Regions from separate parts of the Fictibacillus sp. 5RED26 genome, predicted to be linked through region 1. Evidence: predicted binding sites of a transcription regulator. Region 1 holds the regulator's gene; each other region holds the start of a gene.
The links. The regulator CtsR, encoded in region 1, represses protease genes until heat stress. The targets are predictions, from matches to a motif close to ATGGTCAATAAAGGTCAAACA.
Positions count from the first base shown of each region.

Region 2: the regulator CtsR is predicted to act here: its motif matches at 1,196-1,216, upstream of IHV10_RS01405 (ATP-dependent Clp protease ATP-binding subunit).
Region 3: the regulator CtsR is predicted to act here: its motif matches at 1,274-1,294, upstream of clpP (ATP-dependent Clp endopeptidase proteolytic subunit ClpP).

Region 1 covers NZ_JACZDU010000011.1:58,480-60,751, forward strand. The annotation lists gene IHV10_RS21165 (protein arginine kinase) at 1-590, opposite strand, end outside; gene IHV10_RS21170 (UvrB/UvrC motif-containing protein) at 594-1,127, opposite strand; gene IHV10_RS21175 (CtsR family transcriptional regulator) at 1,164-1,631, opposite strand; partial or broken gene IHV10_RS22875 (hypothetical protein) at 2,155-2,272, opposite strand, start outside.
Region 2 covers NZ_JACZDU010000001.1:263,353-265,624, reverse strand. The annotation lists gene IHV10_RS01405 (ATP-dependent Clp protease ATP-binding subunit) at 1-1,033, opposite strand, end outside; gene IHV10_RS01400 (BsuPI-related putative proteinase inhibitor) at 1,284-1,856, opposite strand; gene IHV10_RS01395 (FAD-binding oxidoreductase) at 1,978-2,272, shown strand, end outside.
Region 3 covers NZ_JACZDU010000002.1:679,518-681,789, forward strand. The annotation lists gene IHV10_RS11615 (zinc-binding dehydrogenase) at 1-565, shown strand, start outside; gene clpP (ATP-dependent Clp endopeptidase proteolytic subunit ClpP) at 619-1,221, opposite strand; gene yvfG (protein YvfG) at 1,440-1,655, opposite strand; gene cspD (cold-shock protein CspD) at 1,990-2,190, shown strand.

The DNA.
Region 1 (2,272 bases):
GGGATGATGCGGCTCATCTTTTTTGACAGAACGAGCGCTGGGAGATGCATCATAACAGAGGCTCGAAGTCCAGTTCCTACATTCGTCGGACAGCTTGTTAAATATCCTCGTTTTTCATCAAACGCATAATCAACGTTTTTTTCGATTCTATCATCGATCTCATTCGCCCGATGAAGCACTTCTTCTAGTTGAAAACCTGGTGCTAAACATTGAATGCGTATATGATCTTCTTCATTTACCATGATGCTCACTGATTCATCTGCATTCATGAGAACCGCACCATATTTCGCTTGCTCAGCTAAATTGGGACTGATCAGATGTTTCTCAACAAGTACCCGTTTTTCAACAGGCTTTAACTCCTCCATCATCAGCATTTCAAGATTTTCTGCTTCTTCGCTCTCTTCACTAATACATGTCGAGATCGTTGATATGACTTCATGAGCCGATTCTTTATCTGCCGCGATGGGAAAAACATATTGATGAATATTTCTTGCAAGTCGGACACGGCTCGAAAGAACAATATCCGATTCTGGCCCCTCCCGTTTCATCCAGGGACTGATCGCGTCACTGATAAATCGTTCCAAAGACATCGGTTACGTATCCCTCCCCTGTTGCAAGCGGTGCTCGATCTCTCTGATGACATCTCTTGTTTCAGCAGCTCTTTCAAATTCCTCATTTAATATATACTGCTGCAAAGCTTGCTTTAATTGCTGAAGCTGCTTTTTTTCTTGAATACTGCTTCCTGCACGGAGTGGAATCTTCCCTGCATGCAAGGTGTTACCACCATGAACTCTTTTAAAAATTGGATTCAGTTTCGACTCAAACGCTTTGTAGCAATTATCACACCCAAAGCGGCCGATCTTCGCAAACTGATAATAACTCATCCCGCATTTTTCACAGCTTAACGAGGGTGGAATGAAGTTAGATGATGGTGTGTTCGGGACATGTCCATCACCGTGTAAAAGTCCAGAAAGCAATTGGTGAATGGAAAAAGAATTCGACCCCGGCAAGAATTCTCCTTTTTCTTTGGCACAATGTTCACAAATGTGAAATTCAGTTTTCTCCCCATTTATGATTTTTGTAAAATGCAATGACGCTTCACGTTCATGGCACTCTTCACAATTCATTCTGCTCCCTCCCTTTATATAGAATGAAAAAAAGGGCTATGTGGTTCGATATTTTAACGTTTTTATCATAGCTTTTAATAATTCTGCTCGTAATTCATCTCGTTCTGGAAGGTTAAGTTTTAAAATAGATCTGTCCATCACACTCAGCATAAGTCTCGCTTCTCGTTCTGAAACGATCGTTTCTTCCATAAGTCTCTTTATTACATTTTCTGCGTTGCCTTGCGATATCCTTTCACCAATCAAGGTGGTTAAGTGATCAATTAAGTGGGCAGAGCTTTCGGTACGGACCTTCATGATCCGAATATAACCTCCTCCACCTCTTTTACTTTCCACTACAAACCCTTTTTCAATCGTAAATCTCGTGTTAATAACGTAGTTTATTTGAGAAGGAACGCATTGAAACCTTTCAGCAATATCCGTCCGCTTAATTTCAATGGACGGATCATTAGAGCTTGAGAGAATTTGCTTTAAGTAATTTTCAATTACATCTGAAATATTCCTCATTTCCCCTCCCCCTTCTGACTTTGACTAACTTTGACTATAGTTATATTATAGCCTGCTTTTTTCCCAAAATGCAAATCTCTATCCACCATTATTGCCTCCTGGTTACCTTCTTAACCTGTATGATTCTGTCGAAAAGATGATGCTTTTGGAGGAGGATGGATGTGCGCTTTAAGATGAGATGAGTCAGATAAGCCGTTGATGGATGTCGAAATTTCGATAAAAAGTTTTATCCGTGAAATTATGATGCTTATCCGTGAATATATGGAGGATTACCGTGAAATTATGTGGAGTTTAGGTTGATGGGGAGAGCTGATTAGGGGATTTGTGTGTTGCTTCTGAGATGTTTTAGTGAGTTTTTGGCTTGGCTTTTGGGATGGATTTTGGAGTTTTTGCTGAAGAATATCGCGAGGTGGAAGATGGCTGTGGCCATCTTCTTCCTATTTTGAGGGTTGTGAGAGGATTTCGTGGTTGTAACTGATCTATGAAGTATACGGAGTGGGGTATATCAGAGCTCTAATTAAGTCTAAATAAAAAAAATTAAGTCAAAATGAGAGTGAATTAAGTCAAAACAAACCTCCATTAAGTCTAAAAACAAAAATAAAGGCCGTTCGCTAATTCTCGACAACCGCTCTCTGCCTGAT
Region 2 (2,272 bases), on a different contig from region 1:
GTTCCTCCAAGCGCTCTTCAATTGAAGATTTCTCAATCGTAATATGTTGCAGGTTGCTCTTAGAACCTGCTTCATCCATAAGGTCAATCGCTTTATCTGGCAAGAAGCGGTCTTGAATATAACGATGTGATAATGTAACACAAGCTTTTAAAGCTTCTTCTGTAAATTTAACTTGGTGATAGTCTTCATATCGTGAAGCAAGTCCTTTAAGGATCTCAAACGCTTCAACAGGTGTCGGTTCGTTAACAATAACAGGCTGGAAGCGGCGCTCTAGCGCTGCATCTTTTTCAATTTGGCGATATTCTTTGAGTGTTGTAGCACCAACCATCTGAAGTTCACCACGAGCGAGTGCTGGTTTGAGAATGTTTCCTGCATCCATAGATCCTTCAGCAGAACCGGCTCCCACGATCTGATGCACCTCATCTACAAAGAGAATCACATTCTTGAGTTTTTGAAGTTCAGCAATAAGTTGTTTCATTCTTTCCTCAAACTGACCCCTTACGCCAGTATCTGCAACGAGTGAAGCAACATCTAACAAGTACACTTCTTTGTTCAGTAGCTTTGCTGGTACATTACCTTCTACAATTTTAGTAGCTAAGCCTTCAGCAATTGCTGTTTTACCTACACCTGGCTCCCCGATTAATACCGGGTTATTTTTTGTACGACGGTTCAATATTTCGATAACACGACGTACCTCTTGATCACGTCCGATTACGGGATCGATGATTCCTGCCTTTGCCGCATCTGTTAAGTTACGGCCAAATTTATCTAGGAAGCCTCCGCCTCGTTTTCCTTTTTGTGTTTGTTGATGCTGATGACCGTTAGACTGATCTGCAAAAGCTTGTCCATTCATCATCTGTTGAAAAATATCATCGAAAGAAGAAAAGTTCATATTCATTCCTCCTCCAGTAGTCATTTCTTGTTTTACTTTATGGTAACAATCCGAGCAGAGCACAAATTGTTTCTTTTCTTTATTCATCGAAATACTCATTTGAATCGTAGCAGGATTAACTTCACATTGTTCACAACGCATAATTGTAACCCCCTATTTAGATTTTTAGAAAATTTGTATAAATTATTTGCGATTATAACGTTATGCTTTTCGTTTCGCAACTTTTTTGGTTAAGGTGTTTTGGTTTGATTGCTCAAAATTTGACTTTGACTTTCTTTGACCTTTCACCTTTAATCATATTATACTTTGACCTTTTTTGACTTTCAAGTATTTTGTTTGACTGTTAAAAATAACAAAAAGAGATGAGCTCTTAACTCATCTCTTCCCCAAATCAGTTCCAATTAAAAGTGATTTTTTGTCTGTAATCTTCTGTTTCTCCAGTTGGCGTTAACCACACTTCAAGTGTATATGAACCTGGCTCAAGATTATTCACTAAAATGTCTTGCGTAAAAACATCCGCTTGCTTCAACTTTAATGAAGTGAGAACCTGCATGAACATATGATTTTTAGAGTATTGATAAACAACTTTTCCATTCTTGTCTTTGATTACATAATCAAACTTTTGACTGGATGAAAATTGAAATACCTTCTCTTTTTCTGTTTGATTTTTTAACTCATACCGAAATAGGATACCTTTTGCGTTCTGCTGTTCTTGAACCTTGATTGTACCTTCAATATTTCCTGCAACGATACCGTTCTGACCATCTTGTCCAGATCGCTCTTCATTGCCATCCTTAGGACTTTGTTTCTTTTTATTATCTTCTTTACCATCACCTATCACCGGTTGCTCTCTCCCCTCGGATTGGTTTTGGCTGTCACTGTTCCCACAGCCTGTAGCGACTATCGAAATACATAATATGATCAGTATAACATGCCATTTGTTGATCCAACATTTTCTCATCATTCTTCACCTCACTTGTTAGTTTGGGCATATATACGGAATTTCATGTTTAAAAAGGATTTTTAGCTTACTTCATGTAAAATAGAAATAAACTTATACGTATAGGGAGTGTGTTTCTTTGGAAATGACAAAGTCAGATCTTTTGCTTGAGATGCAAAAAATAACTTCTGAAAAGCGTGCCACACAAAATGAAACGATTCTCTGGCAGCATAGCCACGATGAATCATATCACCACCCTGTTTCTCCCGATATAGTTGTATACCCTATATCAGCAGATGAAATTTCTTCTATACTAAAATTCGCAAATGAAAACAAAATTCCTGTTGTGCCTTACGGAGCAGGCTCCAGTCTTGAAGGCCACTGTATACCCGTAAAGGGTGGGATCTCACTAAATTTTCAAGAAATGAATGAAGTGCTTG
Region 3 (2,272 bases), on a different contig from region 1:
CCTTCAACAAGGGGAGACCATCTTAATTCACGGTGGAGCTGGTGGTGTCGGTGGATTTGCAATCCAGTTGGCTAAACAAATCGGAGCTACCATCATCACAACGTGTTCGCCTGAAAATGAGGAATATGTAAAAAGTCTTGGAGCCGATCACGTAATTTTTTATAAAACAGAAGACGTTCATGCTCGTGTTATGGAACTTACGAGCGAAGTTGGAGTCGATGCGGTCCTTGACACGGTTAGCCGTGAGAATGCCACGGAATCATTAAAAAGCATCGCCTTTAACGGACGCATTGCTTTTATTGCAGGAAACCCAGATTATTCGGCTGTAAAGCCTTTCAGTCAGGCTCTTTCTTTTCATGAAATCGCGTTAGGAGCTGCTCATTTCTCAAATTCAATAAAAGCTTTAAAAGATTTAGCGACCATGAACGAAGAATTAGCACAACTTGTCGTCGAAGGGAAAATTTCCGCGATGATCTCTGAAAAAATCTCGTTGGAAGAAGTACCGGCAGGACTGGTCAAACTTTCAGAAAGACATGTAAAAGGAAAAATCGTAGCTGTTTTATAAACCACAAAAAAACTGGACTGCAGATCTGCAGTCCAGTTTTTTTATTACCTTACTTATTTTTTAATATCTGTGCTGTCTACAGATGTGATTAGTTTATCAACCAATCCGTATTTAACCGCATCTTCTGCAAGCAAGAAGTTATCACGGTCTGTGTCGCGCTCGATGACTTCAAGCGGCTGACCTGTTTTTTCAGAAAGGATCTTGTTCAGCTGTTCGCGCATCTGGATGATACGACGAGCGTGAATTTCGATATCACTTGCTTGACCACGTGTTCCTCCAAGAGGTTGGTGAATCATAACTTCAGAGTTAGGTAGCACATAACGCTTTCCTTTTTCCCCTGCAGCAAGCAAGAAGGCACCCATAGATGCAGCCATACCGATACAGATCGTGGAAACGTGCGGCTTGATGAAGTTCATCGTGTCATAGATCGCCATACCAGCTGTGATCGAACCACCTGGGCTGTTTATGTATAACGAGATGTCTTTATCAGGATCTTCAGCAGCTAAGAATAGAAGTTGTGCTACGATTGAGTTTGAAACATTATCGTCGATCGCACTGCCAAGCATAATAATACGGTCTTTTAATAGACGGGAGTAGATATCGTAAGCGCGCTCCCCACGGTTCGTTTGTTCAATTACTGTTGGAATTAAGTTCATGGAAATCCTCCTTCTCCTTTTTCAAGTTAAACTGTACTGTCATCATACAAAAAAGGTCAAACAAGGTCAAACGATATGCTGTATGTAACTCATTTCGCCAGCAATGCTCAATATCCTTCTTACACCTTATGTATGGGCTATCATCATAATGCCCGCTATATGCAGGATTTTAAACCTCTACATGTGAAAACAATACCCTTAAATGAGAAAAATAAGCTTTAGTTTTCGTTTTTAATCTCGATATAGGCGGTTTCTAAGTTGCGGATGCGACGTACGATCTCACTGTTTTTGTTAAGATTATCATTAATAAGAGTGCCGACGATCGAACGGTAGTAGGCATTCATCGCATGAGTCTTCGTGAAAACATCTTTATTGCGCTCTATGTATTGCTGGAAATTCTCTTTAAAATAAGGGACTGAAAATGCTTCGCTCACTCGTTGTTCCTCCTTCATTCGTAAAACCCATTCTAAAAGGTCCATGTTCTTTATCTATCATAGCCTATCTTAATGTCTGTGCAAAAGGATAATAAAATTTGTATCCCTTGTTTTGACAATTGAGTTTTAGCATGTTATAGTTAATTCAACCATTTACGTTGTGAATATCTTTTGGATTTAAAGCGGTCGTACTTTTTGAATAAGAAGTGGAACACTTAAAATCCACTTCAGAATTATTCAGATGAGTGCGAATTTTTTTTGCCTTTTTATTTACATAGTAAGTCGGTTAAAAGAGTTAAAACGCTTACATAGCGTTTGTAAGGAGGAAACACCCATGCAAAATGGTAAAGTAAAATGGTTCAACGCTGAGAAAGGTTTCGGCTTCATCGAAGTTGAAGGCGGAAACGACGTATTCGTTCACTTTTCTGCGATTCAATCAGAAGGCTTCAAGTCTCTTGAAGAAGGACAAGAAGTATCTTTCGAAATCGTTGATGGCGAGCGTGGACCGCAAGCTGCTAACGTAACAAAACTTTAATAGTAAAGTTTAAAATGCCAGACTGCCTTCGGGCGGTGCTGGCATTTTTTTGTTGGCTGAAGATCTTAAGAAGTCTTTGTAA